2 regions of the Halalkalibacter sp. HAAS-P013 genome follow, and region 1 is predicted to be linked to the other one. Evidence: riboswitches for the same ligand, from Rfam matches in the RefSeq annotation. Region 1 holds a riboswitch; the other holds the start of a gene.
The links. Region 1 has a riboswitch for glycine ahead of gcvT (glycine cleavage system aminomethyltransferase GcvT). Riboswitches for the same ligand answer to the same signal wherever they lie in the genome.

Region 1 (15,241 bases):
TTATTGATTTTTTTAGGTGGTATTTCACTTAATTCAGGCTTTAATTGAAAGCCAATAACTGGTCGCCTCCATTTTTTAGGGTTCCCATCCATAAACAGCCACATTGGAAAGTTGCTGAGCAATCCCCCATCCACAATATAGGATGCTTTCCCTCCACTCCCTCGATCATAAATCTTTACTGGTTCAAAAAAATAGGGAATGCTACAACTCATTCGAACAGCTCGAGATACCGGGAATTTTTCTGGTATGACCCCATACTTATTTAAATCATCAGGTAACACGAGCAACTTTCCTTTCGTTAAATCGGAAGCAATAATTCTTAATGACCCTTGAGGTAAATCGCCAAACGTCTTTACTCCTTTTGCTTCTAACACTGTCCTCAGCCAATCTTCTAAAGCATTGCCTTTATACAAGCCAAGACGATAATACAAGTGTAACCATTTTGTTAATGTAAATGGAAGGAATGACATACGCTCATCCTTAAAGGATTCAATATCTAATTCATCAAGCAGTTGAAAAATCTCTTCGCTGCTGTAGCCTACTTTAATAAGTGCTGCTATGATGGATCCCGCACTCGTTCCAGCAACTCGGTTAAATTCATAACCTTTCTCCTCCATAACTTGGAGGGCCCCAATAAATGCGAAGGCTTTTACTCCTCCACCAGCAAATACGCCATCAACTTTCATCAGAAATCGCCTCCTCCTTCAACTCTATGTGTAAAGGCAGGAAGGACTACCTAAAAAAATAAAAAACATCCGCAATAATTGCGAATGTTCTCTCTTATTCTTCTTCCTCATTTCTTTTCTGGACATCTCTTAATTCGTTAACTCTTGTCTCTTTTTCTTGGAAGTATTGAACAAGATCACCGATACGATCAATCGCATCCCAGCTTAAATGATGTTCAATTCCTTCTACATCTTGATAAACATGAGAATCATTGACACCAATTAGTCGCATAAAATCTTCTAATAACTCATGACGGTACACTAAACGCTTTCCGATTTTCTTTCCTTTTGCTGTTAGTACTAACCCTCGGTATCGTTCATATATTAAGTATTCACTTTTATCTAATTTTTGAACCATCTTTGTCACCGAAGACGGATGGACTTCTAATGCCTCTGCAATATCGGAGACTCGAGCATATCCTTTCTCCTCAATTAACATATATATTCGTTCTAAATAATCTTCCATACTAGGTGTTGGCATAAGGTCCCCTCCATTTTTTGTCAAACATAAAAATCGTCTGACATATACGGTGTACAATACAGCCCTGTATTATAAACCTATTCTATTTATATAAAAAGTGTGCAACACTCTTATTTTACAACAGAATGTAGGACGAGGACAATGAGTTAACAAAGTTTATGTGAAGTATTCCATTTTTGCTTCTGGGAAGAATTTATCAATATATGACTGTATCGTATCTTTTAAGTCTCCAGCTTGTTCATCTTTGTAGACGTACTTCCCACGACCGTATCTCCCCCACTTGTATTTTCTTTCTTCCTCATTCATTTCGAGTTTCGATTTCGGATACCGTTTTTGAATAATATTCTTTGCTGTCTTTGTAAAACGATGTTGAATCAATTCAAACGTTAAATCCTTTTTCGCATAAAGCGGCAAGATAGCTTCTAATCGCTCAAACAACTCGTAATAGCCTTCTTTCCAATTTTCATGCAAAATTAATGGGGCTACGATAAAGCCCAAAGGATAATCAGCTTTTGCTACTTTTCCAGCGGCTTCAATGCGCTCTAAAAACGATGAAGTCCCGGGCTCAAACTTTTTAATTACATGATCTGAGTTTACACTAAAGCGAAACCTCGTATTTCCATTGTGTTTCGCACCGAGTAAATGATCGACATGATGATACTTCGTTACAAATCGTAATCGCCCTAAATCGGTCTGTCCTATATGCTCAATCGTCTTCTTTAGGGAATGAGTTAAATGATCAATCCCTACAACATCAGATGTACATGCGGCTTCAAACCTGGTAATATCTGGTTCTCTTTCCTTTATATATTGATCAGCAGCATCAAATATCTCTTCTAAATTCACATACGTACGAATATAGGGTTTGTTTCCGAGAGTCGTTTGTAAGTAACAGTAATGGCAATGTCCCATGCACCCTGTTGCAAGCGGTAGTGCATATTCGGCTGAAGGCTTTGACGTATCAAATTTTAATGTCTTCCTTACACCGATAACAAGGGTGGATTTTGCATTTCTATATTGCTGTAGTTCATTTTCCCCTGGAATATTTCGAACCTGATTATGAGATGTTGTCTCCCTTATCTCTACACCCTTTTTTTCAAATTTTTCTTTCAACTCACGACCTAGCGGGTACTCAAGTGCCCCTGGTTCTATATAAACAAGTTGTGGTTCAAACGCCTTCATGTAATATGCACCTCTGTTTATTACTTTTTTAATAAGCATCTATAGAGTGTGCATATTAGGAGGATTCAGCCTTCCAGTTACTAGAAAAAGGGGCTATTCCAAAAGGTCTGATTTTGACCTTTTGGAATAGCCCCTGGCAATAAATTTGTTTATCTTAAAGACCACACTTTAACTGGGCACCACAACTTGTACAAGTGTTACAACCACCAAGATCTTCAACTTGTCCTTCACGACAAACTGGACACGTATTGCCAACTTCTGATCCGATTGTCACATTTGTTGATCTTACTTCAGAGATTGTGTCAATTAATACAACTTTTTTATTTGATTCTGATTTTGTCTCTTTTTCGTCATCAAAACGATTTTCTTCTGCTTTTAAAGATAGAACTTGCGCATCACGACTTCCATCAACATATACCGTTCCACCTTTAGCACCACCACGATACAAGCGCTCATAAACAGCTTGTACTTGTTCTACTGTATATCCACGCGGAGCATTAACCGTTTTTGATAATGAACTATCAACCCAGCGTTGAATGATACATTGAACATCAGCATGAGCTTCTGGTGGTAACTCCATTGTCGAGATAAACCATTCAGGTAATTGATTTTCATCAGCACCTGGATTTGCTTGTAAATACTCTTCCACGATGCCTGCTTTCACTTCGATAAACTTACCTAGACGGCCACTACGGAAGTAAGAGAATGAAAAGTAAGGCTCAAGCCCAGTTGATACTCCGACCATTGTTCCCGTACTACCTGTTGGCGCAACCGTAAGCAAATGCGAATTACGGATCCCATGCTCTAAAATCCCTTCACGAATATCCTCTGGCATGGATGTCATATAACCTGTATTAATAAATGCAGTACGAAGCTGCATTGTTTCTTCAACCGTATCACCTACTAAGAATGGGAAGCTTCCTTTTTCTTTAGCAAGTTCAATGCTTGTACGATAAGCTGAAGTCGCAATCGTCTCAAACACTCGATCAACAAGATCGTTCCCTTCTTCAGAGCCGTATACTGATTCACAATAAATAAGTAAATCATGAAGACCCATAACTCCTAAACCAACACGACGCTCACCTTTAGCTTGTTTTGTGTTTTGTTCTAAGAAGTATGGAGTTGCATCAATAACATTGTCTTGCATGCGGACACCGACTTCGACCGTTTTCTTTAACTTGTCAAAGTCCACTTCTTTTGTTTCTTTATTTGCCATTTCCGCTAAGTTAATCGCTGCTAAGTTACATACAGAATAGGGAGCTAAAGGTTGCTCTCCACATGGATTCGTCGCAACTACTTTTTGTCCATATGCCTTTGCATTTGTTTTATCATTCGCATTATCGATAAAGAAGATTCCTGGCTCTGCACTATAAGTTGCGCAAATATTTATAAGATTCCAAAGTTCCTTCGCTTTAATAATACGGTATGTTCTAACACCGTAACCTAATTCTTCCCATTCACGAACATCGCCGGCTTCATGCCATTTTTCGTTATAAGCAGACATTTCATCTTCATTGTAATTTTCTACATCTGGGAAACGAAGGGCGTATTCTTCATCCTTTTCAACAGCTTCCATAAATTCTTTCGTTAAACATACCGAAATATTAGCACCTGTTAAAAATTCAGCATTATTGACTGAGTATGTTCCGCCTATGCGTAACTTTTCTTCTGCATCCTCAATAACTTTCGGATCAAATCCACCAAGACCTGCAATCGTTTTATAATTAACGATTCCTTGGTACATTGACTCTTCAACCGCCGTTAAAGGTGTAAAAGAAAGCTTGTTCTTTACGAGCTTTTGAATATGCTCATCTTCTGTATTTTCCAACAAGAAACGCAAAATGCGCGGGTTTTGCATTTTAGAAATGATGAATTCTAAAATATCAGGATGCCAATCAGAAAGCATGATCATTTGAGCTCCACGTCTTGACCCACCTTGTTCGACAAGATGCGTTAGTTTTGCAATATCATCAAGCCATGAAACCGATCCAGATGACTTGCCATTCACTCCACGAGCTAGTGTATTGCGCGGGCGTAATGTTGAACCGTTCGTACCCACACCTCCACCACGACTCATAATTTCCATCACTTGCTTACGGTGTTCAGAAATTCCTTCGCGTGAATCTTGAACGTATGGCATGACATAACAGTTGAAGTACGTAACATCCGTTTCCGCTCCAGCACCATACAAAACACGACCTGCTGGAATGAAGTTCATGGAAACAAGCTGCTCATAAAATTGCTCGAACGCTTCTTGACGTTTTTCCAATGTAGTTTCAACTGATGCAAGTCCTGTCGCATTTCGCTTTGCAATTTGCTCATAATAAATTTCAAGAGGTTTCTCAATTGTATCGAGTGAACGAGATACGATCCCCGTTTCTGCTTCGTCACCTTCAAGAACTCCCCGGAACTCTTCATCAACGAGTACCTTTGCATGATTTTTTACGCAGTCAAGCTCCATCACAAATCCATATCCACGTGCAGGAAACTTAGGGTCATCTTTTACTGTTAAGACTACGAAATCCCCTTCTCTAAGTGTTTTCTTCTCTGTATCTTTAAACGTGTAACGGTCTAACATTACGAGTCTTGATACGCCTTTTTGAGTAATATGCATATCGCTTGTAATTGGATGCACTTGCGAAAATTGCTCAATATCCTCATTTAATCTTTCCGTATTTAGGCGCATAACATTTGACATCGTCATTGCCATTCGCGTCTCCTCCTCTTTCACATGGAAATCTATATTTTACTAGTATATCTAGTTAAACTTTAATTCTGTTGTGTTTGTCCATGTACGATATTCTTGGGTAAGCTTACCACAAGATTGCCACTAGATTCAATATATTGTGCTCAAATTTATTTTCTACACACCATATATTGTGCCTAAATCCATTTTTATTTATTTTGTCAACTTTGAAATGGGTAATAAAAAGAAGGATTTACGAGTTTACGAGAATGTTATCCGCTTTTTTTCGACATTTTGAACGAATTTGTCTCTTGCTATAACAAAGACTTTTTCAATGGCTTATTTCATCACTGTTCTACGCTAAATACAAAATGTTTGACAAAATTTTTAATAGATGGTTGGCTTAATTATGTTATTCTTGATGCATACATGTAGTTAATTTCCAATCAATATATTGAAATTATAAATAGTTGGAGGAATCAAAAATGGAATACATAATACAAAATGACAAACTTCTCCTTAAAAAAGATGCACTGATACATTTTGACGATCGTGGATATTATTTTGGTGATGGCATTTATGAAGTCGTAAAAGTATATGAAGATCAACCATTTGCTATGGATCTCCATTTAAATCGGCTTGTTCAAAGCTCTAGTAAATTAGACATCAAGCTGCCATACTCGAAAGAACAAATTACAGAATTCATCACAACGTTAATCGAAAAAAACTCACTGCAAAATGGCCTTGTTTATTTTCAAGTAACGCGTGGAGTTGAACCACGTAACCACTTGTATTCAAGAGAATCGACACCTGTGTTCACAGCATTTACTCAGCCTGTTCAAAACATTGAAGACTCACAGAGAAACGGCATCGATGTTTGGCTAACAGATGATATTCGTTGGCTACGCTGTGACATTAAAACGATTAATTTATTAGGAAATGTAATGGTTAAACGTGAAGCTGCCGATCATAACTGCCAAGAAGCGATTCTTCATCGGAACGGAACGATTACTGAAGGCTCATCTTCTAACCTTTTTCTTATTAAAGATAAAGTGTTATACACACATCCGGCAACCAACCTAATTTTAAATGGGATAACAAGACAATTAATCATTGAATTAGCTCAAAAACACAATTATCCGGTTGTAGAAGAAGCATTTCCTGTCGAAGTATTAGAGCATGCAGACGAAGCATTCATTTCTAGCTCTTCAGTAGAAATTACCCCAATCAAATCGGTCTATGGCCAATTAAGGACCTCCTTTCCTATTGGCCCTGTAACGAAAGACCTTCAAGCTAAATTCAAAGAGCTCCTGCCAAAAGCATAGTATGCAACAATAAAAGGACTTGTCTCATTTTAAGACAGGTCCTTTTGACTTATTTTCTAAAATTCCAATCATCTTGCTCGTATCGATCTCTTGCAATTTGCTTAACGATTTCTTCTTCCTCTTCCGATAACCTGTATGGCTCTAATTCAATGTTTAAACCCTTTTCAAATCCTCTCTTAAACGCAAACTTTGCTTCTTCCATCGTTAAAGGTTCGCTTCTTAACGCATTGATAGCGACCGCTTTATTTTTAAAATTCTTTTGCATTCGTTCACGTAACCGTTCACTCGAATAGTTAAATAAGTCAAAAAGCTTATCTTCATCGATATCTAAAATGATCGAACCATGCTGTAAGATGACACCTTTTTGCCTTGTTTGTGCACTTCCAGCCACTTTTCTGCCCTCTACAACAAGTTCATACCAAGACGGTGCATCAAAACAGACCGCAGACCGTGGGTTTTTGAGGGCGCTTTTCTCCTCATCCGTTCTCGGAATCGAGAAGTATGCATCAAGTCCAACATCTTTAAAGCCTTCCAAAATCCCTTCAGAAATGACACGATATGCTTCTGTTACCGTCTTTGGCATCTCTGGATGTTCCTCTGAAACGATTACACTATAAGTTAATTCCTTATCATGTAAGACTCCACGTCCACCTGTAGGTCTGCGAACAAACCCTAAGCCATACTCCCTAACTTTATCCATATTAATTTCTTTCTCCACCTTTTGGAAATATCCTATCGATAGAGTAGCAGGATTCCAACCATAAAAACGAATCGTAGGCGGAATCATTCCTTTACTATGCCAATCTAACAATGCCTCATCCAAGGCCATATTATAAGCAGGAGAACAATCTCCGGAATCTAAGTAACGCCATGTTTCCTTCATTTCACACCGCTTCTTTCCACTATGGTATCTATATCATTCTATCAAACGAGTTGTTTCTAGCCAAGTTATTTGAGTTATTGCGTATTTGCTTAGTGGCTATTATAATAAATATTGATGTAGTATGAAAAGGAGTGTAGACAACAACCTATGGAATTTTTATGGTTTATCCTACTTGGATTTGTAGTGTATCTCGTTTTTAAGCGCTTTTACAATCCAAAATATTTAAAAACATTAACACAAGAAGACTTCATTAAAGGCTATCGTAAAGCACAATTGATCGATGTTCGCGAACCACGTGAATATGAAGGTGGTCACATACTTGGAGCTAGAAACATCCCGATGTCCCAACTTCGTCAACGCATCAATGAAGTTCGTAATGATCAACCTGTTTATCTATACTGCCAGTCAGGTGCTCGTAGTAGACAAGCTGCTCAATTAATTAAGAAGAAGCGCGGCGTAGAAGATATCTCACACCTTAAAGGTGGATTTAAAAAGTGGTCAGGAAAAATTAAGAAAAAGTAAGTTTTAAAGGAGATGAAACCATGTTTGGTGCATCTCCTTTTCTAATGATTTTACTTTTCTCATTGGCAAGAGCACTGAAAAATACGCCATTCTAAGCATAACCCAAAGTTGTTTCCCCTGACCCTGACGGTACAAAAGCCTTCTATGAGTTCATAGAAGGCTTTTGTACGTGCCGAGCCATTACTCTTAAATTTAAGAATCTTTTAATGGCTTCGCATCGGCTTACGCTTTTTCATATTTTAAAATTGGCTTTCTTGCTGCAGTTGTTTCATCTAACCTTGAAATAACAGTTGTATGCGGTGCCTCTTGGACAATCTCTGGATTTTCTTCTGCTTCACGCGCAATTTGAATCATCGCATCAACGAATTCATCTAACGTCTCTTTTGATTCTGTTTCCGTTGGCTCAATCATCATACATTCCTCAACATTTATTGGGAAGTAGATCGTTGGCGGATGGTACCCAAAATCTAATAGACGTTTGGCAATATCCAATGTACGTACACCTAGTTTCTTTTGACGACGACCTGAAATAACAAATTCATGCTTACAATGTTGTGTGTAAGGGAGGTCAAAATAAGGCTCTAGTCTGCGCATCATATAGTTTGCATTTAATACGGCATATTCAGAAACTTTACGTAAGCCATCAGGCCCCATCGTACGGATATACGTGTATGCACGAACGTTAATACCATAGTTACCGTAATATGGCTTCACGCGGCCGATTGATTCTGGACGATTATAATCAAAATCAAACAAACCATCTTCACGCTTAACAATGATTGGTTTTGGCAAATAAGGAATTAAATCCTTCTTCACTCCTACTGGACCTGATCCTGGACCTCCACCACCGTGAGGACCTGTGAATGTTTTATGCAGGTTCAAGTGAACCACATCAAATCCCATATCTCCAGGTCTAGCGATTCCTAAGATGGCATTTGAATTAGCACCATCGTAATAAAGCTTCCCACCAGCTTCATGAATAATTTGAGCCATCTCTACAATGTCTGATTCAAACAAACCAAGCGTATTTGGATTGGTTAGCATGAGTGCTGCTGTATCCTCACCAACAACTTCACGTAAATGGTCTAAATCAACTAAGCCATTGTCATCCGTTCGTACCGTAACTGACGCAAAACCAGCGACTGTTGCTGAAGCAGGATTCGTTCCATGTGCAGAGTCAGGCACAATAACTTTTGTACGTTGAAAGTCCCCATTTGCTTCGTGGAAAGCACGGATCATCATGAGCCCAGTCCACTCACCATGAGCACCTGCTGCTGGTTGAAGTGTTACTTCATCCATCCCTGTAATTTCAGCTAATGATGTTTGAAGCTCATAAAGTAATTCCAGTGCACCTTGTACTTGTTCTACTGGTTGATATGGGTGAATATGAGCTAATCCTTCAAAACGTGCTACATCCTCGTTAATCTTTGGATTGTATTTCATCGTACATGAACCAAGTGGATAGAACCCTGAATCTACACCATGATTACGTTTTGATAGTGCCGTATAATGACGCATGATCTCAAGCTCTGAAACTTCTGGCAATTCAGGTTCTGATTCACGTAAAAACTCACTTGGAATTAACTCATTTATTGACTGTTCACAAATATCTAATGTTGGCAAGCTATGTCCAACTCGTCCAGGCTTGCTGCGTTCAAAAATTAATGGCTGATCTTTTGTTATCATAGTAATGCCCCCAATTCCTTGGCAAAAGTATCAATTTCTGCTTTAGTTCGTACTTCGGTCACAGCTACTAACATTTGTCCTTGTAGCGAGTTTTCATCACGTCCGAGGTCATACCCTCCAATAAATCCTTTGGAAAGTAACAGCTCATTTACTTTCGAAACTGGTCTCTTCACATTAATGACAAACTCATTAAATGTAGGTTGTTCCGAAACAATTTCTACTCCATGAGCCTTCAACTGCTTTTTCATATAAGCAGCTTTTTGTACATTTTGATACGCCATTTCCTTTACGCCCTTTTTGCCAATCGCACTCATTGCAACGGAAGCTGCTAAAGCATTTAGCGCTTGGTTCGAACAAATATTAGATGTAGCTTTCTCACGTCTAATATGCTGCTCACGTGCTTGCAACGTTAAAACAAATCCACGTTGACCATGTTCATCCGTTGTTTGCCCAACTAGGCGACCAGGGACTTTACGCATTAATTTCTTCGTTGTTGCAAAATAACCACAATGCGGACCGCCAAATTGTGTTGCAATTCCAAAAGGCTGCGCGTCTCCCACGACGATATCTGCTCCAAATTCACCAGGCGGTTTTAGCAATCCTAAAGCAAGTGGATTACTAGACACAACAAACATTGCTTTACTGCTATGCGTAACCTCTTCTAATTTAGCTAAAGGCTCAAGGTTGCCATAAAAATTCGGATGTTGAACAACAACACAAGCTGTGTCATCCCCGTATACTTCTTGTAACTGTTTCAAATCTGTCACACCATTAGCAGTATCAATTTCAATCACATTTAAACGCTGCCCAGTTGCATTAGTTTGCAGGACTGCACGAGCTTCCGGATGAACAGCTTTAGAAACCAGAATCGTCTTCTTTTTCGTCTGTCCTGCACTTAGCATCGCTGCTTCTGCTAAAGCCGTTGGGCCATCATACATGGACGAGTTCGCTAAATCCATTCCTGTAAGCTCACAAATCATCGTTTGAAACTCAAAGATCGCTTGAAGCTCTCCTTGTGAGATTTCTGGTTGGTATGGCGTGTAAGCCGTATAAAATTCAGAACGAGAAATGACGTGATCGACGATTGATGGGATGTAATGTTCATATACGCCCGCCCCTAGGAAAGAAGGGGTTTGTTTAAGTGACACATTTTTCGCAGCTAACTCTCGAAAATATGAGATGAGCTCTGGCTCTTTCAAAGCTTCTTTGACATTCATTTCTCCTTTAAAGCGAATGTCACTTGGAATATCAGAAAACAATTCCTCAATTGACTGTACGCCGATTGTTTCAAGCATTTCTTTTTGATCTGCATCTGTCATCGGTAAATAACGGTGATTCATGTATGTTCCTCCTCTTACTTTTTATAAAATGGCGTTGATACGACTTGTGCTTTAAGACGTTTTTTACGAACTTGAACTTCTACTTCTGTTCCAAGTGCAGTAACACCTATATCTAGAACGGCAAGGCCGACATTTTTCTTTAATGTAGGAGATTGAGTTCCTGTCGTGACAAACCCTATTAATTTATCACCGACAAATACTTCATAACCTGTACGAGGGATGCCTTTATCAATCATTTCAAGGCCGACAAGCTTTCTTTTCAGCCCTTCTTCTTTCTGTTTCTTCAATGCTTCTTTCCCAATAAAGTCTGCTTCTTTATTTACTTTTACGGCAAAACCAATTCCCGCCTCAAGTGGAGAAATTTCCTTTGTTAATTCTTGACCGTAAAGAGGCAATCTTGCTTCAAAGCGTAATGTATCACGTGCTCCTAGTCCACAAGGAACAAGGCCATCCTCTTTACCTGCTTCAAGCAAGCTCTTCCATAGCTTAGCAGCTTGGTCTGCTGCACAGTAAAGCTCAAATCCATCTTCACCTGTGTAACCAGTTCTCGAAACGAGTGCATTGACACCATCTACATTTACTTGGTCAACAAACCGGAAAAACCGAATGGAAGATAGATCAAAAGAAGTTCTTTTTTGCAAAATTTGTTCTGCTAGAGGTCCTTGAATCGCTAATTGCGCGATATCACTAGAAACATTTATCGCTGTTACACCCTCAATGATATGTTGCTGCATCCACTCAACGTCTTTTTCAATGTTTGAGGCATTAATTACGAGTAAATAATCGTCTTCTGCCTTTCTGTAAATAAGCAAGTCATCAACCGTCCCACCATCTTCGTAACACATAGCTGTATATTGTGCCTGCCCATCTACAAGTTTGGATACATCATTGGTCATTAATTTTTGTAAATAATCAAGTGCTCGTGGACCTTTAACTTCTACTTCACCCATATGTGAAACATCAAATAGTCCTGCCTTTGTACGGACTGCTTCATGCTCTTCTTTAATGCTTAAAAATTGAACGGGCAGATCCCATCCCCCAAAATCAATCGTTTTTGCTCCACCTTCTTTATACAGGTGAAATAGTGGTGTTCTCTTTAAATCAGCCATGATCAAACCTCCTCAAGTTAATTCATAAAATGCAAAAAGACAGAGTTATACACTATTTTGTGTATAACTCTGTCCTGTAACCAGAAAGTTTCCTATATTCATGATTGAATATAGTGTCTTCGTAGGTGGCTTATCATAAGCACTCTCCAGAGCTGCGTCAAATAAGAGTCTTTTTGCCTGAGAGATTCGCATCGATAACACATTATCTAATACTTGCTCCTTCGGCGTTGCATCATTCGCAAGCTCTCCCCTTATCCTCATCCGCAACTTATTTAATTGTTTTCACACTTACTCATGAAATTCTTATGATTGGTACATACTACATGTATAAACCTTTTAAATTTTAGGCAATATGTGTAATTCGGATTTATATTAATATCCTACCAAGTTGGATAGGTTTTCGCAACTGTTTATTTACTAAATCAGATTATTTTATAGATTTTTTATAATTTCATTCGGATATAGCAGTTTGATTGAAAGGGTGATTGAAAATGAAGATTGATATACATTTTGATCAGAATTGGAACGACACCTTCAAGCAAAGGTTAGATCAAGATGGTCCTTGGTCTAATTGGGAACTATTTAAACTAGCGTATGAAGCAGAACAACACCAAATCATACCAGAGTTTCATGGTTTGCAAGCCCCTAAGCACCTCCCTCAGTTAAAGCCATTTCCACATCAAATTGAAGTGGCCAATACGGTTATTGAGCAAATGAATGGCAAAGCAATACTAGCTGATGAAGTAGGGCTTGGAAAAACAATCGAGGCTGGACTAATCTTAAAAGAGTATATGATTCGTGGGTTAGTAAAAAAAGTATTAATTCTCGTTCCAGCTTCTCTTGTTTCCCAATGGGCGATTGAATTAAATACAAAGTTTCATATTCCAGCTATTGCTCAACGAAAATCATATGTATGGGAGCAATGTGATGTTGTCGTGGCTTCAATTGATACAGCTAAAAGGCAACCACATCATGATATCGTCTTAGACCAGCCATATGATTTAGTCATTATTGACGAAGCTCATAAACTTAAAAATCCTAAAACAAAAAATTATGAGTTCATTAAAAAGTTGAAGAAGAAATTCTGTTTGTTATTAACCGCAACACCAGTCCAAAACAAGCTAGAGGAAATCTTTAATTTGGTTTCATTGCTTAAACCAGGTCATCTAGGAGATATCTCTTCATTTGAAAAAGAATATCGTTCGAATAAGAGATCACCTAAAAATGAAGAAAAGCTAAGAGAGTTAGTAAACAAAGTAATGGTGCGCAATCGTCGTGAGGAAACTGGCATTGAATGGACGAAACGAATTGTTGAAACGGTTCAGATTGATTTTAGTGAATCAGAACGCGCTTTTTATGAAGAGATTGAGAAGTTAAATGGTGATTCAAGTCATTTTGGCTTGCTGACTTTAAAAAGGGAATTATGCAGCAGCAGAGAGGCTGCTTTTATGACATTAAAAAATATGGTTGAACGAGCCCATGCCGAAGGACGCAAGCTTCCTGGCGCAGAGCGCTTATTAAACAAAATTGGGGAGGTAGAAGGGCATGCAAAAGCCGAGAAAGCACTAGAGATCATCAAAAAAATCAATGATAAAGTTATTATTTTCACTGAATACCGTGCAACACAGTTATATTTACAATGGTTTTTAAAACAAAATGGCATCTCTTCGGTACCATTTAGAGGAGGATTTAAAAGAGGAAAAAAAGACTGGATGCGTCAGCTCTTTCAAAATCATGCCCAAGTATTAATTGCAACTGAAGCGGGCGGCGAAGGAATTAACTTGCAATTTTGCAGTCATATCATTAACTATGATTTGCCATGGAATCCAATGCGTATTGAACAACGAATTGGGCGTATTCATCGACTTGGCCAACAAGAAGATGTGAAAATTTACAACTTTGCTGTTAATGACACCGTCGAGCAGCACATTCTTAAATTGCTTTATGAGAAGATTCACCTATTTGAAGCCGTTATCGGTGAGCTCGATGATATATTAACGAAAATTGATCTCCCTTCAGTTGAAGAACATGTGCAAGATATTTTATTGCAATCAGATTCTGAAGGAGAAATGCGTATTAAGTTTGATCATCTTGCTGCCATTATGAATGATGCAGCAGAAGAAGCTGCGAATTCTAGTAAGGAGGATCAGATCGATGCAACAGCCTCAAGTTCATGATTTCTTAGAGCGTTACTTCCAAGCGAATGATAGCCCAATCATTGAAAATACATCAAATTATTTAAAGGTTCAGTTATCCATTGAATTAGATAAATTATTAATGAACAGGCCCTTTTACTGGCATTATCTTGAAAAAACAGGTGGCGAGCCTAACCCGATGCAGGTGACGTTTATCACAGATCAGACCAATGCCCCCGATGATTTACGTGGAGAACAGATTCACTTTGGGTCACCAAGACTTCGGCAATTATTTGGATCGACACGTGAATTAGGGGGCTACATTCGTCTCTATGAGGACATTCAAGCATCTGGGAGAAAGTCCATTCCTCTGCAACCATGGTTGTGTTTGAATATGAAAATTTCATTTCAATGTGACCGCAAAAAAGATGTATTGTTATCTTTAGGATTAAATCTCATACATGGTCAAATTGTTCAACAATTTTACGATAAGCTGCAAGAAAAAGAACTATCTCCCAACATTCCAGATTTTTGCTTTAAATTATCCCCTCTTATTACTGTTCATAGTGGGTTAATTCGATTGCAGAAAATGGTTCAGACCTATGCGGAAAATGAAGACAAAACGTGGGCAGAAGAAGCTGTAACTAGATGGGAAACGGATTTGTCACTTCTTGAGCAGTTTTATGAAGATTATGATGATAAACCCGAAAGCTATGAAGTTGAGAAACAAGCCTTAAAAGAACAATATGAGCCAAAAATTCATGTGTCCATTATTAATGGCGGAATGTTCTATTTAGAGCAACAGGTTTTTTAAGAGTCTTTTATACGAAACCTAAGGTGTTAGTTCTAGTTTTCATTCATCGTGGTGTTTGCTAAAACATGGGAGGTTTGAACACGCTCTTTAACAGAAAAAAGGCAACTACTCCAAAGGTAGCTGCCTTTTTCTCGTGGATTATTCTTAGTGAGCCGTAGGCGCTCCACCACCTGTTGTAATGATTGAAATAATCGTTGCCACTGCAAACCAACCAAATACAACAAATGAAATTCCAGCAAATCCTACTGCAAAGAAGTTCTTTCTGCGAAGTTCACGAACAATCGCAACTGCACATAAAATCGCCGTAACTAACATGATGATAGAAAAGATCATACTGTCTTCCCCTCCTTATG
Region 2 (15,241 bases), on a different contig from region 1:
AAGAGGTTATTGAACGAACGGGGGCGATAGCTTTATAAAGGTTATCGCCTTTCTCTTGTTGAAGTAACGGGCAGAATACTTTAAGAAGAGATAATGAAGTATTGCTCTATTCTTTGAATTTATGGGGGAGACAATTGATTATATCAGATGAAATTTACGGTAAATTTGAAGTAGATAGTATATTAGAGAAATTAATTTTAAGTGAGCCAATTCAAAGGTTAAAGGGAATTCATCAAGGTGGAGCAAGTTACTTAGTTAATGGAAAGTGGAATGTAACTCGTTTTGACCACTCAATAGGTGTCATGTTGTTAATAAAAAAACTTGGTGGAACAGTCGAAGAGCAGATTGCAGGGTTATTGCATGATGTTTCCCACACAGCATTTTCTCATGTAATTGATTTCGTATTTGAAAATAAGGAAGAAGACTATCATGAAAAAATATATAGTTCAGTTGTTGAAAACTCTGAAATCCCAACAATTTTAGCCAAGTATGATTACAATTATGAGGATATTTTGTTTGATGATACTAAGTGGACATTGTTGGAACAGCCAGCACCAGAATTATGTGCAGATAGAGTAGATTATACTCTTCGTGATATGTATGTGTATGGAAATATCTCGTTAGACGAAGTAAATTGTTTTTTGCAGAACTTAACCGTTGTCGAAGGGAAAATGTATCTTCAAAACATTGAAATAGCTGAATGGTTTGTCAAAACATATTACAAAGAAGTAATTGACTTCTTTATGGACCCTTTAAATATCTATGGCTATGATATATTGGCTAAGACTTTGAAACTGTCATTAGAAAAAAACATATTAAATCCGAATGATTTTCTTGGTAAAGATGATGAATTGATAATCAAAATAAAATCATCAGAAGATAAGGAATTACTGGGTTTATTAAGAAAACTCAATCTCAATGTGCAAGTGATAGAGGATAGAGAGAATTACCATCTACATCGAAAAAACAAACTTCGCATGATTGACCCTTCTGTTTTAAAAGATGGAGAATTAAAACCAGTGTCAGAACTACCAAAAAAAGTAAGGGTTATGAGTGAAATAGCGTATGAGAAAGCCACAAGAGGGATGTATGTAAGAATACTCTCTAACTAAGTACGTTGTTAAACGAAGGGGTGCGTTAGTTGAAGAAGCCGATATATCAAAACGCGATTTCCATAAATTAGGAAGTCTCTTTTTTGATACTAAATATCAACATTACCCTTTAACAGCGCCTTTAACAAAAAGGCAATTTAATTTTAAATGTACTCCCTATGCCTAATTGGCTTTCAACTTGAATAGTTCCGCCATGTTCTTCTATAATCTTGAAACTGATCATTAAACCTAAACCTGTACCGCTCTCCTTTGTAGTAAAGAAAGGTTCTCCAAGACGTTTTAAGTTTTCTTCAGAAATACCAGAACCTTCGTCAATAAAACGAATACAGAGTTCATTATGTTCTTTCTTGCATTCGATTTTAATAACTCCTCCATTAGACATGGATTCCATAGCATTTTTTATAAAGTTTATAAATACTTGTTTTAATTGATTTTCATTACAGTTAATCAGTAATTCTTCTAAATCAAATTCAGTAACCAATTGTATATTGTTATAGGTTGCTTGTGTTTCAAAAAGCGGAAGAATTTGCTTTAATAGAACATGAACATCTTGTTTATTGTATTGTGTTAAATGTGGCTTGGATAGTATCAGGAACTCATTGAGAATGGATTCTATCCTATCCAACTCTGACTCCATGACATTCTTGTACTCTTCTTTCATTTCTCCATTTTTCATTAGCTGAAGAAATCCCTTTAATGAGGTTAAAGGATTCTTGATTTCATGTGCAATTCCTGCAGCAAATTCCCCTACTGTATTTAATCTCTCTGTTCTCCTAAGAGCTTCTTCGTTTCTTTTATGTTTAGTGATATCTAATATATAACCATAGAAATGAGTAATTGCCCCATTCTCATCTCTAACTATTGTTGTATAATCATAGATCCAGACGATTTCTCCATTACTTTTTACAATTCCGTACTCTTGCTCGAACATATTGCGTTCACTTAAACTGTAGTTCGAAACCTCATTTGAAACCCGGAGTAAATCGTCTTCAGAAATGATATCCGCATACTTTATACGACTTAACAAAAAATCTTCTTTTTTATATCCTAAATTTTCTTCTACATTTGATGAGACATATTCAACCGGCCAATCCTTGGCATTTTTCCACTTAAATACCACTACTGGTCCTTGTAGAAAAATCTGATGTTCATCAAGAGAAACAAATTTTTTTTTTGCATAGACAGTTACTCCCATATGAATTGATTATTCATTATATTATACCTGATATATAACACTTAAAAATGTCGTTCTGCAAGCAAAAAGACTCTTTTTTTTTCGGTTCTAGTGCAAAACTGAGTGAATTTCATAATTTGAAACCCTTATCTCTCAATGGTTTCAAGACATAAAAAACAAAGCCCTAGTCAAAAAACTAGAGCTGATGCGGAAATTAATAAACGGTCGTTTATGGTACCCTTGAGAGAGGTTGAAGTGTTGATATATAGGCATATTCTCAACCACATGCAGGAATCTAGGAATCTTAATAATCCTGTTTTTCTTAACAGGTTTATCTCGCATTCATGGTGAATACGCAATTTACTTCCAAAGAGATTTCTTTCTATTTGCTAGATTTGACTTCTTCTTCTTCCTGGCTTTTCAAAATAGTTTCCATATAGTTCTTACCCCATTCATACATCGATTCGAGAATAGGCATTAGACTTTCTCCTTTTTCTGTTAGTGAGTACTCTACTTTAGGTGGTACAACGGGATAAACTTCACGGTGAATAATAAGATCGTCTTCCAGTTCACGTAATTGGTTAACAAGCATTCTTTGAGTAATACCAGGTATAAGAGATTTCAATTCATTAAAGCGTTTTGTACCTTCTTTTCCTAGATGCCATAAAATTAGCATCTTCCATTTCCCCCCAATTACAGAAAGGGTTAACTCTTTTTCACAGTTAAACTCTTTTATACAAATACGTCCCATGCATTTCCCCTCCATGTCGGTTATAGGTAACGGTATACTTTTTGATACTATATGAACATAAAGTGCGTACTTACAAGTAAATATTATACGCGTTATACTGATGTCTGTAAAGATATTGAAAAAGTGATAAAGAACTTAGGAGGGGATCTAATGAGTAAATTAGCTATTTCTCGCAGTAATTATCTAGAGGAGAATTCTTTTGATGTTTCAAATATGCTGGAACTGGATTCTATGACCTTTGTTTTATTTGGAGCAACAGGGGACTTGGCTAAGAGGAAAATCTTCTCTGCTTTATATAATTTATTTCTTGATGGAAAGATGCCTAACTCATTTTCAATTATTGGTTTAGGAAGAAGGGAATGGTCTGACTATACATTTCAAATCCATGTTGAACAGTCAATTAAAACATTCTCTAGGCGTTCGATCGATAATTCTTTAAAAATGGAAAAGTTTCTTGATGCATTTCGGTATTGTTCCCTGGATGTAACGGAGTATGAAGGATATAAAAAATTACTTGAAACTATTGAAAGACGTGAAGAGCAATTAGGGCTCCCTGAAAACCGCATTTTTTACTTATCCGTTGCACCGGAGTTTGTGGATGTTATTACGTCAAATATTAAGGAAAGCGGGTTAAGCTCTAAAAAGGGGTGGAAGCGTCTCATTATAGAAAAACCATTCGGACATGATTTGAAATCAGCTTTAGAGTTGAATGAAAAATTAAGTCGGACATTTGAAGAGGAGGAGATTTATCGCATTGATCATTATCTTGGCAAGCCGATGGTCCAGAATCTTGAGGGATTAAAATTCTCTAATCCTGTACTTAAAGCGTTTATGAATAATCAGTACATTGCCAATGTACAAATCACAGCCAGTGAGACGGTTGGGGTTGAAGAGCGATCTGATTATTATGATCAGGCCGGAGCTATCCGAGATATGTTTCAAAATCATTTACTGCAGTTGCTTATGATGACAGCCATGCATCTTCCCAACAAACTCAGCGCTAGAGAGGTCGGTGATGAGAAGAGGAAAATCATGGAATTTCTTCGGCCTTTGGGGAACAAAGGTGTCATTACAGATGTTATCCGGGGGCAATACGTTTCGGGAGAAATAGATGGCAGACCGGTTGTTGGTTATAAAGAAGAGTCTGGAATTGAGAATTCTTCAACTAATGATACGTTTATTGCAGCACGTTTATGGATTGATGATGCTTTATGGAGCGGAGTCCCATTCTATATTCGTACGGGAAAAAGAATGAAGGAAAAGTTAACGCGTGTTGTGATTGAATTCAAAAATCCATTAAAAGATCTGAATATGCTCCATCAAGATGTAATGATGCCGAATCTTTTGGTCATCCAAATTAGTCCGCACGAAGGCGTTTCACTACAATTAAATATGAAAAACCCATTAACGAATCAAATTGAGCCTGTCAATATAGAATTTTCAGCTAGTCCAAAAAATGTTCCAGAAGCGTATGAACTCTTGTTGTTCGATGCTTTGCGCGGAGATTCAACATTCTTTACCCATTGGAAGGAAGTTGAATTATCGTGGAAATGGGTACAACCAATTCTTGAATCATTTGAAGAAAATAGCCTTCCCCTTCATCCGTATCGTTCGGGTTCAATGGGTCCAGATGCTTCCTACGAATTATTGCAAGAGGATGGTTTTAATTGGTGGGATTTATAAATACTCGGAAAGGCTGAATGTTCACACGAAAAATTTGTCTTTTTATTAAATGACTTATAGGAGGGAACATCATGAAGGTCGGGTTAATCGGGTTAGGAAAAATGGGATTGAACCTAGGTAAGAATTTAATGGATCGTAAGCATGAAGTAGCCGTTTTTGATATAAACCAACGGGCTGTAGAAGAAATGGAAAAATACGGAGCTAAAGGTACTTCTAGTTTGTTAGAGCTTGTTCAATCATTAGAGCAGCCAAGAGTTCTTTGGTTAATGGTTCCCCATACAGTTGTTGATTCAGTGATTAATGAACTTACACCTTTTTTAAATAGCGGGGACATCGTCATTGAAGCTGGTAATTCCCATTATAAGGAATCCATTAACCGGTACAATCGGTTAAAACAATATGGTGTTAGCTTTATGGATGTTGGAACGTCCGGCGGGATGGAAGGTGCTCGTAACGGTGCTTGTTACATGGTTGGCGGCGATCCTGAATCCTGGAATGTTGTAGAAACTATTTTCCGTGACACAGCAATAGAAAACGGATATTTATATGCAGGAAAAGCAGGGAGCGGTCATTTTTTAAAAATGGTCCATAATGGAATTGAATATGGGATGATGGCTGCTATTGGTGAAGGGTTTGAGGTATTAGAGAAAAGCGAATTTGATTATGACTACGAAAAAGTAGCAAGAGTATGGAACAATGGATCAGTGATTCGTTCGTGGCTTATGGATTTAACAGAGCGAGCCTTTTCTAAAGACGCAAAATTAGAAGACATAAAAGGGATTATGCATTCTTCGGGGGAAGGGAAATGGACGGTTGAAACAGCTCTTGACCTACAAACAGCCACACCTGTAATAGCCTTGTCTCTATTGATGCGTTATCGTTCCTTAGAAAACGATACCTTTACAGGTAAAGTGGTAGCAGCTTTACGCAACGAATTTGGAGGGCATGCTTTAGAAAAAAGTGAGAACGCAATAAGATCTTAAGATAAGCAATTATTTGAAAATTATGTATATGGGTAGTGATAAACATTCATATGAAGAGGAGAAGGTTTCATGGCGATTTCTTTTGATTACTCTAATGCATTAGCGTTTATGAAAAAGAGTGAAATTCATTATCTAAATAATTAGTATTATAACTTCGGATTTTATTGATGGGTATTTTGTGTATTTAGATTAGATACCTTCTGAGTAAAAAGGTTGAAATACTTATAGGATTATATCCGGCAGGGGTTAAGAGTGCTTTTTATCGATGGTCGTGTTTATTGTAATAACGAAAATAAAAGAGACCATAGAGGGTCATTTATACCTTATAAGGACCTGAAGTGTCTTGATTCTCTGTATCCAGTACTTTCGTTGTTTAAAAATAAGGCATATAAAGGTGTTAAGAAAGGAGAAGGCTATGAAACTAAGAGTCTCAGCGATTCAATATCAGCTACGCACGATACAATCCTTTGACGAATTTGCCAAACAAGTAGAACATTATATGAAAACAACTAAAGAATTTGGAGCGGATTTTGTCATGTTCCCGGAATTTTTCACTACTCAGCTAATGTCTATTGGCAATCAGCAAGGCAATTCTTTGACAATTCAAGATTTGCCTGATTTTACGGAACAGTATCGGTCTTTATTTATAAATTTCGCGAAGCAAACAAAGATGCATATAATTGGAGGAACTCATGTCATTCGTAAAGGTGACCGATTATACAATGTTGCTCATTTGTTCTATCCGGATGGAAGAGTCGCAGAACAGGCAAAGCTTCATATCACTCCGACGGAAGTGAAGGAATGGAACATGACCCCTGGTGAAAGCCTAGAAGTGTTCAAAACTGACAAAGGAACAATTGCCATGTTGACCTGCTATGACATCGAATTTCCGGAAATTGTCCGAATGGCGAAAGCGAAGGGGGCTGATATTATTTTCTGTCCTTCATGTACCGATGACCGTCATGGATTTCATCGTGTTCGCTACACTAGCCATGCGAGAGCCGTTGAAAATCAAGTGTATGTCGTTACTACCGGTACAGTTGGTTCCCTTCCTACCGTTGACTTTATGCGAGGTAATTTTGGACAAGCAGCAGTGATTACGCCAAACGATGTTCCATTCCCTCCCCGAGGTATTCTAGTAGAAGGTGAAATCAATCAAGATATGATTGTAACGGCTGATTTGGATTTAGAGCTGTTATATCAGGTTCGTGAAAGTGGTTCTGTCACCACATGGCGTGATCGTCGTACCGATCTTTATCCAGATTGGGAACCCAAAAAAGAACTCATCGCACAAGTGTAAGTAAGTAAGGAGGAGTCGTCGTGTATCGAAAAGAGTTTTTTGTCTTCGACGAGGATCATCCTACGCTGGCGGTGATCCGTAATTATAAAGAAGAGGATTTTTCTGGTTTAATTCGCATTCAACAGGAAAGTTTCCCTCCGCCATTCCCATCTGAATTATGGTGGAATACGGAGCAATTACACAACCATGTTACCTTGTTTCCCGAGGGCGCGTTATGCATTGAGGTAAATGGTGAGATTGCGGGTTCAATGACCGGGTTGCTTGTTGACTTTGACCCAAATTATCCGGAGCATACATGGGAAGAGATTACGGATAATGGCTATATTAGCAATCATAATCCTAATGGAAAGACTCTTTATGTCGTCGATATTAGCGTGCGGCCTTCCTATCGAAAATTAAGATTAGGAAAATGGCTAATGCTAGCAATGTATGATGTTGTCGTTCACAAGGGGCTGGACCGGTTGTTAGGCGGAGGCAGAATGCCGGGGTATCATAAAAAAGCAAAGGAGATGACGCCGGTACAATACCTTGAGGCAGTCGTAAAAGGGGAACTAAAAGATCCTGTCATCACCTTTTTACTTCGCTGCGGCCGTACTCCTATTAAAATAGTAGAAAACTATTTGGAGGATACAGAGTCTTCCAATTATGGAGCGCTCATGGAATGGAAAAACCCTTTCTATACATGAATATTGAAACAAGGAGAAGGATGAAAATGGAATATCGAAGAATTGAGAGTATACGAGATCCTTTATTCAAACAAATGCATCAATTAATGCAAGACATATTTCCTCCAGAAGAAGTATTGGAATTCGACCTTTGGAAAGAACCTCTCGAAGATCCAGGAATCCGTGTCTTTGTTGCTGATCTTGAAGGGGAGGTAGTAGGGGCGACGGAGTATCGCTATTATGAGGATTTTAATGTTGCGATGACAGACTTTACAATCATTGGCCGCGACGGGCTCGGCATTGGTCCGTTTTTAGCACAAAAGAGGTTCGAGGACTTAAATGCCTTAGCCGTAGCGAGTGGAAAGCAGCTTTTCGGGATGTTCGCCGAAATTTATGATCCTTATCGGGTAGAATATCATGAATTTGGTGCAGTGATATCTATGGATCCATATGTTCGCCGGGAGGTACTGTCCCATCTTGGTTATAAGCGTCTTAATTTTCCTTATGTCCATCCATCCTGGCACAATGATGGAGAGGCCGTAACAGGACTTGATCTTTGTTTTCTTCCAATGGAATCCAGCAGCACGGAAGTGAAAACAGAACTAATTGTGAAATTTTTGAACCGTTATTATTCGGTCTTGTCAAATAAGCCAAAGTCTTGGCATGAAATGATTGAGAACTTGGAAGCAGAAGAAGCGGTAACATTATTGCCAATTTAGTAGATAAATTCATATAACATTTTTATATAATTCCAACTTGATACTTCAACCCTTTTCTATATCCAAAGAGGTCATCTTTATATGGATAATGAGACTGTAACATTCATCAGTTACGATCATATTGAGTATATGGTTTGTTTAAGGAAACAAAGGGCTTGATTGATTAATATATTAACATGTTCATAACATAAAAAATTAAATAAGGGGATGAATAAAATGGTAGAACGTATGGTAGGTAAACAAGCACCGCGCTTTGAAATGGATGCAGTTATGCCCAATAAGGAATTTAAGAAAGTAAGTTTAGAAGAAAATATGAAGAACGGTAAATGGACCGTACTATTCTTTTATCCGATGGATTTTACTTTTGTTTGTCCAACTGAAATTACCGCAATGTCTGAACGTTATGATGAGTTTCAAGATTTAGATGCAGAGGTCATCGGAGTTTCTACAGATACCATACATACGCATCTTGCATGGATTAATACTGATCGTCTAGATAATGGTCTAGGAGAGTTGCATTATCCTTTAGCTGCTGATACCAACCATGTTGTCTCCCGGGAATACGGCGTACTTATTGAAGACGAAGGGATTGCCCTTAGGGGATTGTTCATTATTAACCCTGAAGGTGAGTTAATGTACCAAGTTGTATTCCACAATAATATTGGGCGTGATATGAATGAAACACTTCGAGTACTTCAGGCGCTTCAGACAGGGGGATTATGTCCAGCTAACTGGAAACCAGGCCAAAAAACATTGTAAATAATAATGGGGTTTACTTATTTTATAGCTATATAGAATCAAAAATCTGAATGTTTAGACTCCTTAGCATGACGAATGAGGAGTCTAAGTGAAAAAATGAAAGAATGGCTCATAAAGGGGGAAATGTCAATGTCGAATGTAGTAGCAGTTAATAAAGCTAATTTTGAAGAAATTACAAATTCTAATGAGGTAGCGGTCATTAAATTTGGCGCGCCATGGTGTGGTCCTTGTAAAATGATTGCCCCAGTATTGGATCGTTTATCTCTTACTATAGAGAATGTGACATTTGGAGATGTCAATATTGATGAAAACAGTGAATTAGCAGAAAAATTTAATATTATGAGTGTTCCTACTACTTTAATTTTTAAAAATGGTTCAGTGGCTAAACAGAGTTTAGGGTTTTCTCCAGAGGAGAAATTAAAGAACTTAATTTCTCAATATCTTTAAGGAGTATTAACAGATCCTTTTACTTGGAAAGAAGAGGTGTTGTATATGAGCCATAGCATTTACGATGTCATTATTATTGGTGCAGGTCCTGGTGGTATGACAGCTGCTGTTTATACCTCAAGGGCCAATCTTAAAACGTTAATTTTAGATCGTGGAGTGCCAGGTGGACAACTTCAAAATACGGAAGAGATAGAGAATTTTCCTAGCTATTCACATATATCCGGACCAGATTTAGCACAAAAAATGTTTGAGCACTCTTTACGCTTTGGTGCCAAGTATGAACAAGCCAATGTAGAAGACATTGTAAATGAGGGCAATATGAAAGTAGTATATGCAGGGAATAAAACGTATCAGACTAAATCTGTCATTATTGCTACAGGTACTAAATATAAAAAGTTGGGCGTTCCTGGAGAAGAAGAATTTTCAGGTCGAGGTGTATCATGGTGTGCCGTTTGCGATGGAGCCTTTTTTAGGGGAAAAGAACTAGTTGTTATAGGTGGGGGAGATTCTGCCGTAGAAGAATCGGTTTTTTTAACTAAGTTTGCTAAGAAAGTAACCGTCCTTCATCGCCGGGACCAATTCAGAGCTCAGCCTATTTTAGTGGAGCGGATGCTTAATAATGATAAAATTGATGTGATCTATGATACTGTTGTCAATGAGATTATAGGAGAGGATAAAGTAACTCATGTCCTTATTGAAAATATAAAAACAGGTGAAAAGAAGAGTTTTCCAGTTGATGGTGTGTTTGAGTATATAGGGATGAACCCTGTTTCAGATTTCGTGAAAAATCTAAATATTACGGATGAAGAAGGGTGGATCATAACGGATAATCGAATGAAAACGAATATTCTTGGAATTTTTGCGATAGGAGATATTAGACAAAATGCAGTCCGGCAGGTAGTAGCTGCTACTGGGGATGGATGTATCGCAGCACTAGAAGTTCAACATTACCTAGAAAATCAATTAATACTAGAGGCTTTTTAAATATATGTATTTGAGAGAGTTCCAGTTGAATTCTTATTTTATTTCTGATTACTGATGTGTAGTAAAAAACAATTAAAGTTTCAATCTGTATAATTTCATAATAGCGGATGATGGTTGTGGGAGAGTGCAATGCGACAAGCCACCGAAGGAGCAAGTTCCAAAAAGACCCTTGGAAACAAATCTCTCAGGTAGAATGAACCACAACGGGACGCACCTCTGGAGAGCGCGTATACAGTAGTACGCCACCAAAGGGGAAGACTCTTTGAATTAAGAATGGAGTTAAACTCTCAGGTAAAAGGACAGAGAAGGGTAGAGAACGTTATGCTACCTTTCTGTGTCTTTTTTTCTATGTAAAAAAGTAGTGAAGCATAATGTTTTAAACAGTTTTCATAGAAAAGTAAGTCAGTAGCAAGAAAGAGAATTCTTCAAGTTATAGTTGGTACAGCCAAGGGAACATAAGCAAGATTTCGAGGAGGAATAAAAATGAGTTTACGACAAAAAGATTCAATTGTTTTTGAAGCAATTGAGAAAGAGAAGAATCGCCAACATCAAACACTAGAGTTGATCGCATCAGAAAACTTTGTAAGCGAAGATGTATTAGAAGCAATGGGAAGTGTGTTGACGAACAAGTATGCAGAAGGGTATCCAGGAAGGCGCTATTATGGGGGATGCGAATTTGTCGATGTAGCAGAACAAGTTGCTATTGAACGTTTGACCAAGCTGTTCGATGCTAACTATGCAAACGTACAGCCACACTCAGGTGCACAAGCAAATACAGCTGTTTTTTATGCGTTACTTCAGCCAGGCGATAAAGTAATGGGGATGAACCTATCGCACGGTGGACATCTAACACATGGCAGTCCGGTAAGCATGTCAGGAAAATGGTTTGATGTTGTGTCTTACGGGGTGAGAGAAGATAATCATTTGATTGACTATGATGAACTAGAAGTAGTGGCACAAAAAGAAAAACCAAAACTAATCATTGCAGGTACAAGTGCCTATACAAGAAAGATTGATTTTGCTCGTTTTAGAGAAATTGCTGATAAAGTTGGCGCGAAATTGATGGTAGATATGGCCCATATTGCGGGGCTTGTAGCAGCCGGACTTCATTTATCACCAATCCCTTATGCGGATGTTGTGACAAGTACGACTCATAAAACATTAAGAGGTCCCCGTGGCGGTATTATCCTAACCAATGATGAAGAAATCATTAAAGCCACCAATAAAGCTGTATTCCCAGGTATTCAAGGTGGGCCACTTATGCATATTATCGCTGCAAAAGCAGTTTCCTTTAAGGAAGCACTGCAGCCAAGCTTTAAGGAATATGCACAGCAAGTCATCGAAAACGCAGTAATACTTGGCGAAGAATTAAAGAAAGAAGGTGCAGCTCTAATTTCAGGTGGCACAGACAATCATATTGTACTGTTGGATGTACGCCCATGGGACTTAACAGGAAAAGAAGCCGAGAAGTTGCTTGAAGAGGCTAGTATAACGGTTAATAAAAACACGATTCCGTATGATCCTCAAAGTCCGTTTGTTACAAGTGGGATCCGTATGGGGACAGCGGCGTTAACAACACGTGGGATGAAAAAGGAAGAGATGGTGCAAATCGCTAAAGTAATTGCATCTGTTCTGAAAAGCAAAGGCGATACGGAAGTTCTTAAACAAGCAAAAGAAACAACAAAAGCTATTTGTGATATGTATCCACTATTTCAAACATCAATTACTGTGTAAGAAAGGAGCATTATCATGAAGTTTCAAAGTTGTTTTGATATTATTGGCCCGATTATGGTAGGACCATCAAGTTCTCATACAGCAGGTGTCGTATCCATCGGCAGGTTTATTTACGAGCTATTGGGAGGATGTCCAGAAGAGGCTGAAATTATTTTCTATGATTCCTTTGCAGAAACATATCAAGGACATGGAACTGATAAAGCCCTTATTGGTGGATTGCTAGGTATGGATACAGATGATTCTCGGATTAGATATGCAGTCGAGATGATCAAACAATATGGACTATGTTACGAATTCTATCTTGAAGACAGTTGTTTAGAATATGACCACCCAAATACAACGGTCGTTACGGCAAAGCGTGGGGAATGTATGGTAAAAGTAGGTGGTGTATCGCTTGGTGGCGGTTTATCTAAAATTTTTATGATTGACGAAGAGATGATAGATATTCGCCTAAGCGCTGGCGATGACTTTGCCGCACTTGCCAATCAGTATCAGCTAAGAAGGAAATTACTTATGGGGGTAATATAATGGAAATTCAGTCCATGGAAGAGCTGATTGAAGCTTGCAAGAGTGAGCAAAGAACCATTGGTGAAGTGATGCTGATGATGGAAGCGAAAAAGTCGGGAAAAGATGAAGAAACCATTATTAGTATGATGGAAGAACGATTGATCAAAATGAAAGAAGCCGTTGATACCGGGATAAAAGATGCCTCGACTGCGCCAAGTGGTATTTCCGGCGGTGATGCTGTGAAAATGTACGACTATATAAATCAAGGTAAAACACTGTCTGGAAATTATATTAGCGATGCAATGACTTTCTCTCTGGCAACCTCTGAAAGCAATGCACGAATGGGCGTTATTGTGGCTACTCCAACAGCTGGGGCAGCCGGTATTTTGCCCGGTGTATTATTTTCATTGCATAAAAATGAGGGGGCTTCTTATAAAGACTTAGTCATGGGCTTGTTTACGGCTAGTATGCTTGGTTATGTGATTGCGAATCGTTCCTTTATTTCAGGTGCAGCCGGCGGGTGTCAAGCAGAAGTAGGATCTGCAACGGCTATGGCAGCAGGAACAATTGTAGAGCTAAAAGGAGGTACACCAAAGCAAGCCGTGAATGCGACAGCCATTGCTATGAAGTCACTCTTAGGTCTAGTTTGCGATCCGGTCGCAGGACTTGTTGAAGTGCCTTGCATTAAGCGAAATGTCATAGGAACATCCATTGCCTTTTCAGCTGCTGATTTAGCCCTTGCTGGTATTGAAAGCCGCATTCCATGTGATGAAGTCATTGAAGCGATGTATAAGGTCGGAAAAGAAATGCCGCGGACACTACGGGAAACCGCACTTGGAGGTCTTGCGATGACCGAAACAGGTAAAAAGGTAAAAGAACAGTTATTTCATAAGAAGCCGCAATCGGAGGTGTATCCATGAGTACAGAAACAGGATTAAAGAAAACGCCGCTTTTTGAAACATATAAAAAATATGGTGCAAAGGTTATTGATTTTGGGGGGTGGGAACTTCCGGTACAGTTTTCTAGCATTTTAGAAGAACATGAGGCTGTCCGAAAGGAAGCAGGACTCTTTGACGTCTCTCATATGGGAGAGGTGTTGGTTACAGGGAAAGATGCAGAAAGCTATATTAACTACCTTGTAACAAACGATGTAACAAAGCTTCGTATCAATCAAGCTCAGTATACAACTATGTGTTATCCAGACGGTGGTACGGTAGATGACTTACTTGTTTACAAATTAGCAAATGAAAAATATCTACTCGTAATTAACGCAGCAAATATTGAAAAAGATTATGAGTGGATGGATCAGCATGTAAAAGGAGATGTAACGATTCAAAATATTTCAGGTGACATGGCCCAGCTCGCCCTTCAAGGTCCAAAGGCAGAAGGTATTTTACAAAGCTTAACAGAAACAGACTTAGCAGAAATTGGCTTTTTCCAATTTGCTCAATTCGTCAATCTGGATGGGGTTACAGACGTTCTCGTATCCCGTACAGGGTACACAGGGGAAGATGGATTTGAACTTTATTTAGCGGCAGATCAGGCGGAAGCCCTTTGGGAGAAGCTTCTAGAAGCAGGGAAGGAAAATGGATTAAAACCATGTGGACTTGGTGCACGTGACACGCTTCGTTTTGAAGCAAGGCTTGCGTTATATGGACAAGAGCTCACAAACGATATCAGTCCGCTTGAAGCAGGAATCGGTTTTGCCGTCAAAACGAACAAAGAAAGTCATTTTATCGGCAAAGACATCCTTACAGCTCAAAAAGAAGAAGGATTAAAACGAAAATTAGTAGGGATTGAAGTGACAGGCAGGGGAATTCCTCGTCACGGGTACAAGGTATTTTCAGCGGGTGAAGAGGAAATTGGCTTTATTACATCCGGAACCCGTTCCCTGTTTTTGAAGAAAAGCTTAGGTCTTGCGCTTGTATCGGCAGAGCATGCTGAAGTGGGAACGCAGCTAAAGGTTGAAGTGCGCAAAAAAATGATTGATGCCATTGTTGTAAAAACACCGTTCTATAAAAGGGGTTCATGAAATTTTTAGTAGATTATAGCGAGCATTGTTTGAAGATACGTACTTGTCAGTCTCTTCTTTACAAAGACGGCAAATCGACAAGCACGTTACAGGTAATGAATTTTCGAAATTATAAAAATATTAAAACCCAAAGTGAAAGGAAGAAAAAACAATGACAAGTGCAATAGCAAACTTATTATATAGCGAGGAACATGAGTGGGTACTACAATTAGACGGAAATCGAGTACGAATTGGAATTTCTGATTATGCACAAAAGCAGTTAGGGGATATTGTTTTTGTTGAGAGTCCAGCAGTTAGTGATGAAGTAAAAGTGGATGAACCAATGGGAACAATCGAATCCGTTAAAGCAGTTTCTGAACTTTACGCTCCAGTATCAGGTACAGTTGTTCGT

Region 2: it holds a riboswitch for glycine, as region 1 does, so the genes downstream of both, glyA (serine hydroxymethyltransferase) here and gcvT (glycine cleavage system aminomethyltransferase GcvT) in region 1, are expected to answer to the same signal.

What each region holds. Positions count from the first base shown of each region.
Region 1 covers NZ_JBWQTU010000013.1:7,669-22,909, reverse strand. Annotated here, with positions in the region: gene AC1FXP_RS17095 (patatin-like phospholipase family protein) at 1-686, opposite strand, end outside; gene mntR (transcriptional regulator MntR) at 781-1,206, opposite strand; gene splB (spore photoproduct lyase) at 1,363-2,388, opposite strand; gene AC1FXP_RS17080 (vitamin B12-dependent ribonucleotide reductase) at 2,543-5,098, opposite strand; gene dat (D-amino-acid transaminase) at 5,560-6,399, shown strand; gene AC1FXP_RS17070 (lipoate--protein ligase family protein) at 6,449-7,282, opposite strand; gene AC1FXP_RS17065 (rhodanese-like domain-containing protein) at 7,430-7,804, shown strand; gene gcvPB (aminomethyl-transferring glycine dehydrogenase subunit GcvPB) at 8,027-9,490, opposite strand; gene gcvPA (aminomethyl-transferring glycine dehydrogenase subunit GcvPA) at 9,487-10,830, opposite strand; gene gcvT (glycine cleavage system aminomethyltransferase GcvT) at 10,845-11,939, opposite strand; glycine riboswitch at 12,095-12,200, opposite strand; gene AC1FXP_RS17045 (DEAD/DEAH box helicase) at 12,431-14,116, shown strand; gene AC1FXP_RS17040 (YqhG family protein) at 14,094-14,888, shown strand; gene AC1FXP_RS17035 (DUF2759 domain-containing protein) at 15,033-15,221, opposite strand.
Region 2 covers NZ_JBWQTU010000009.1:18,513-33,753, reverse strand. Annotated here, with positions in the region: gene AC1FXP_RS13290 (VanZ family protein) at 1-30, shown strand, start outside; gene AC1FXP_RS13285 (HD domain-containing protein) at 135-1,112, shown strand; gene AC1FXP_RS13280 (ATP-binding protein) at 1,234-2,307, opposite strand; gene AC1FXP_RS13275 (winged helix-turn-helix transcriptional regulator) at 2,669-3,037, opposite strand; gene zwf (glucose-6-phosphate dehydrogenase) at 3,260-4,720, shown strand; gene gnd (phosphogluconate dehydrogenase (NAD(+)-dependent, decarboxylating)) at 4,792-5,703, shown strand; gene AC1FXP_RS13260 (carbon-nitrogen hydrolase family protein) at 6,119-7,003, shown strand; gene AC1FXP_RS13255 (GNAT family N-acetyltransferase) at 7,024-7,689, shown strand; gene AC1FXP_RS13250 (GNAT family N-acetyltransferase) at 7,716-8,387, shown strand; gene AC1FXP_RS13245 (peroxiredoxin) at 8,604-9,146, shown strand; gene trxA (thioredoxin) at 9,276-9,593, shown strand; gene trxB (thioredoxin-disulfide reductase) at 9,639-10,577, shown strand; glycine riboswitch at 10,784-10,890, shown strand; gene glyA (serine hydroxymethyltransferase) at 11,061-12,311, shown strand; gene AC1FXP_RS13225 (serine dehydratase beta chain) at 12,327-12,839, shown strand; gene sdaAA (L-serine ammonia-lyase, iron-sulfur-dependent, subunit alpha) at 12,839-13,738, shown strand; gene gcvT (glycine cleavage system aminomethyltransferase GcvT) at 13,735-14,850, shown strand; gene gcvH (glycine cleavage system protein GcvH) at 15,002-15,241, shown strand, end outside.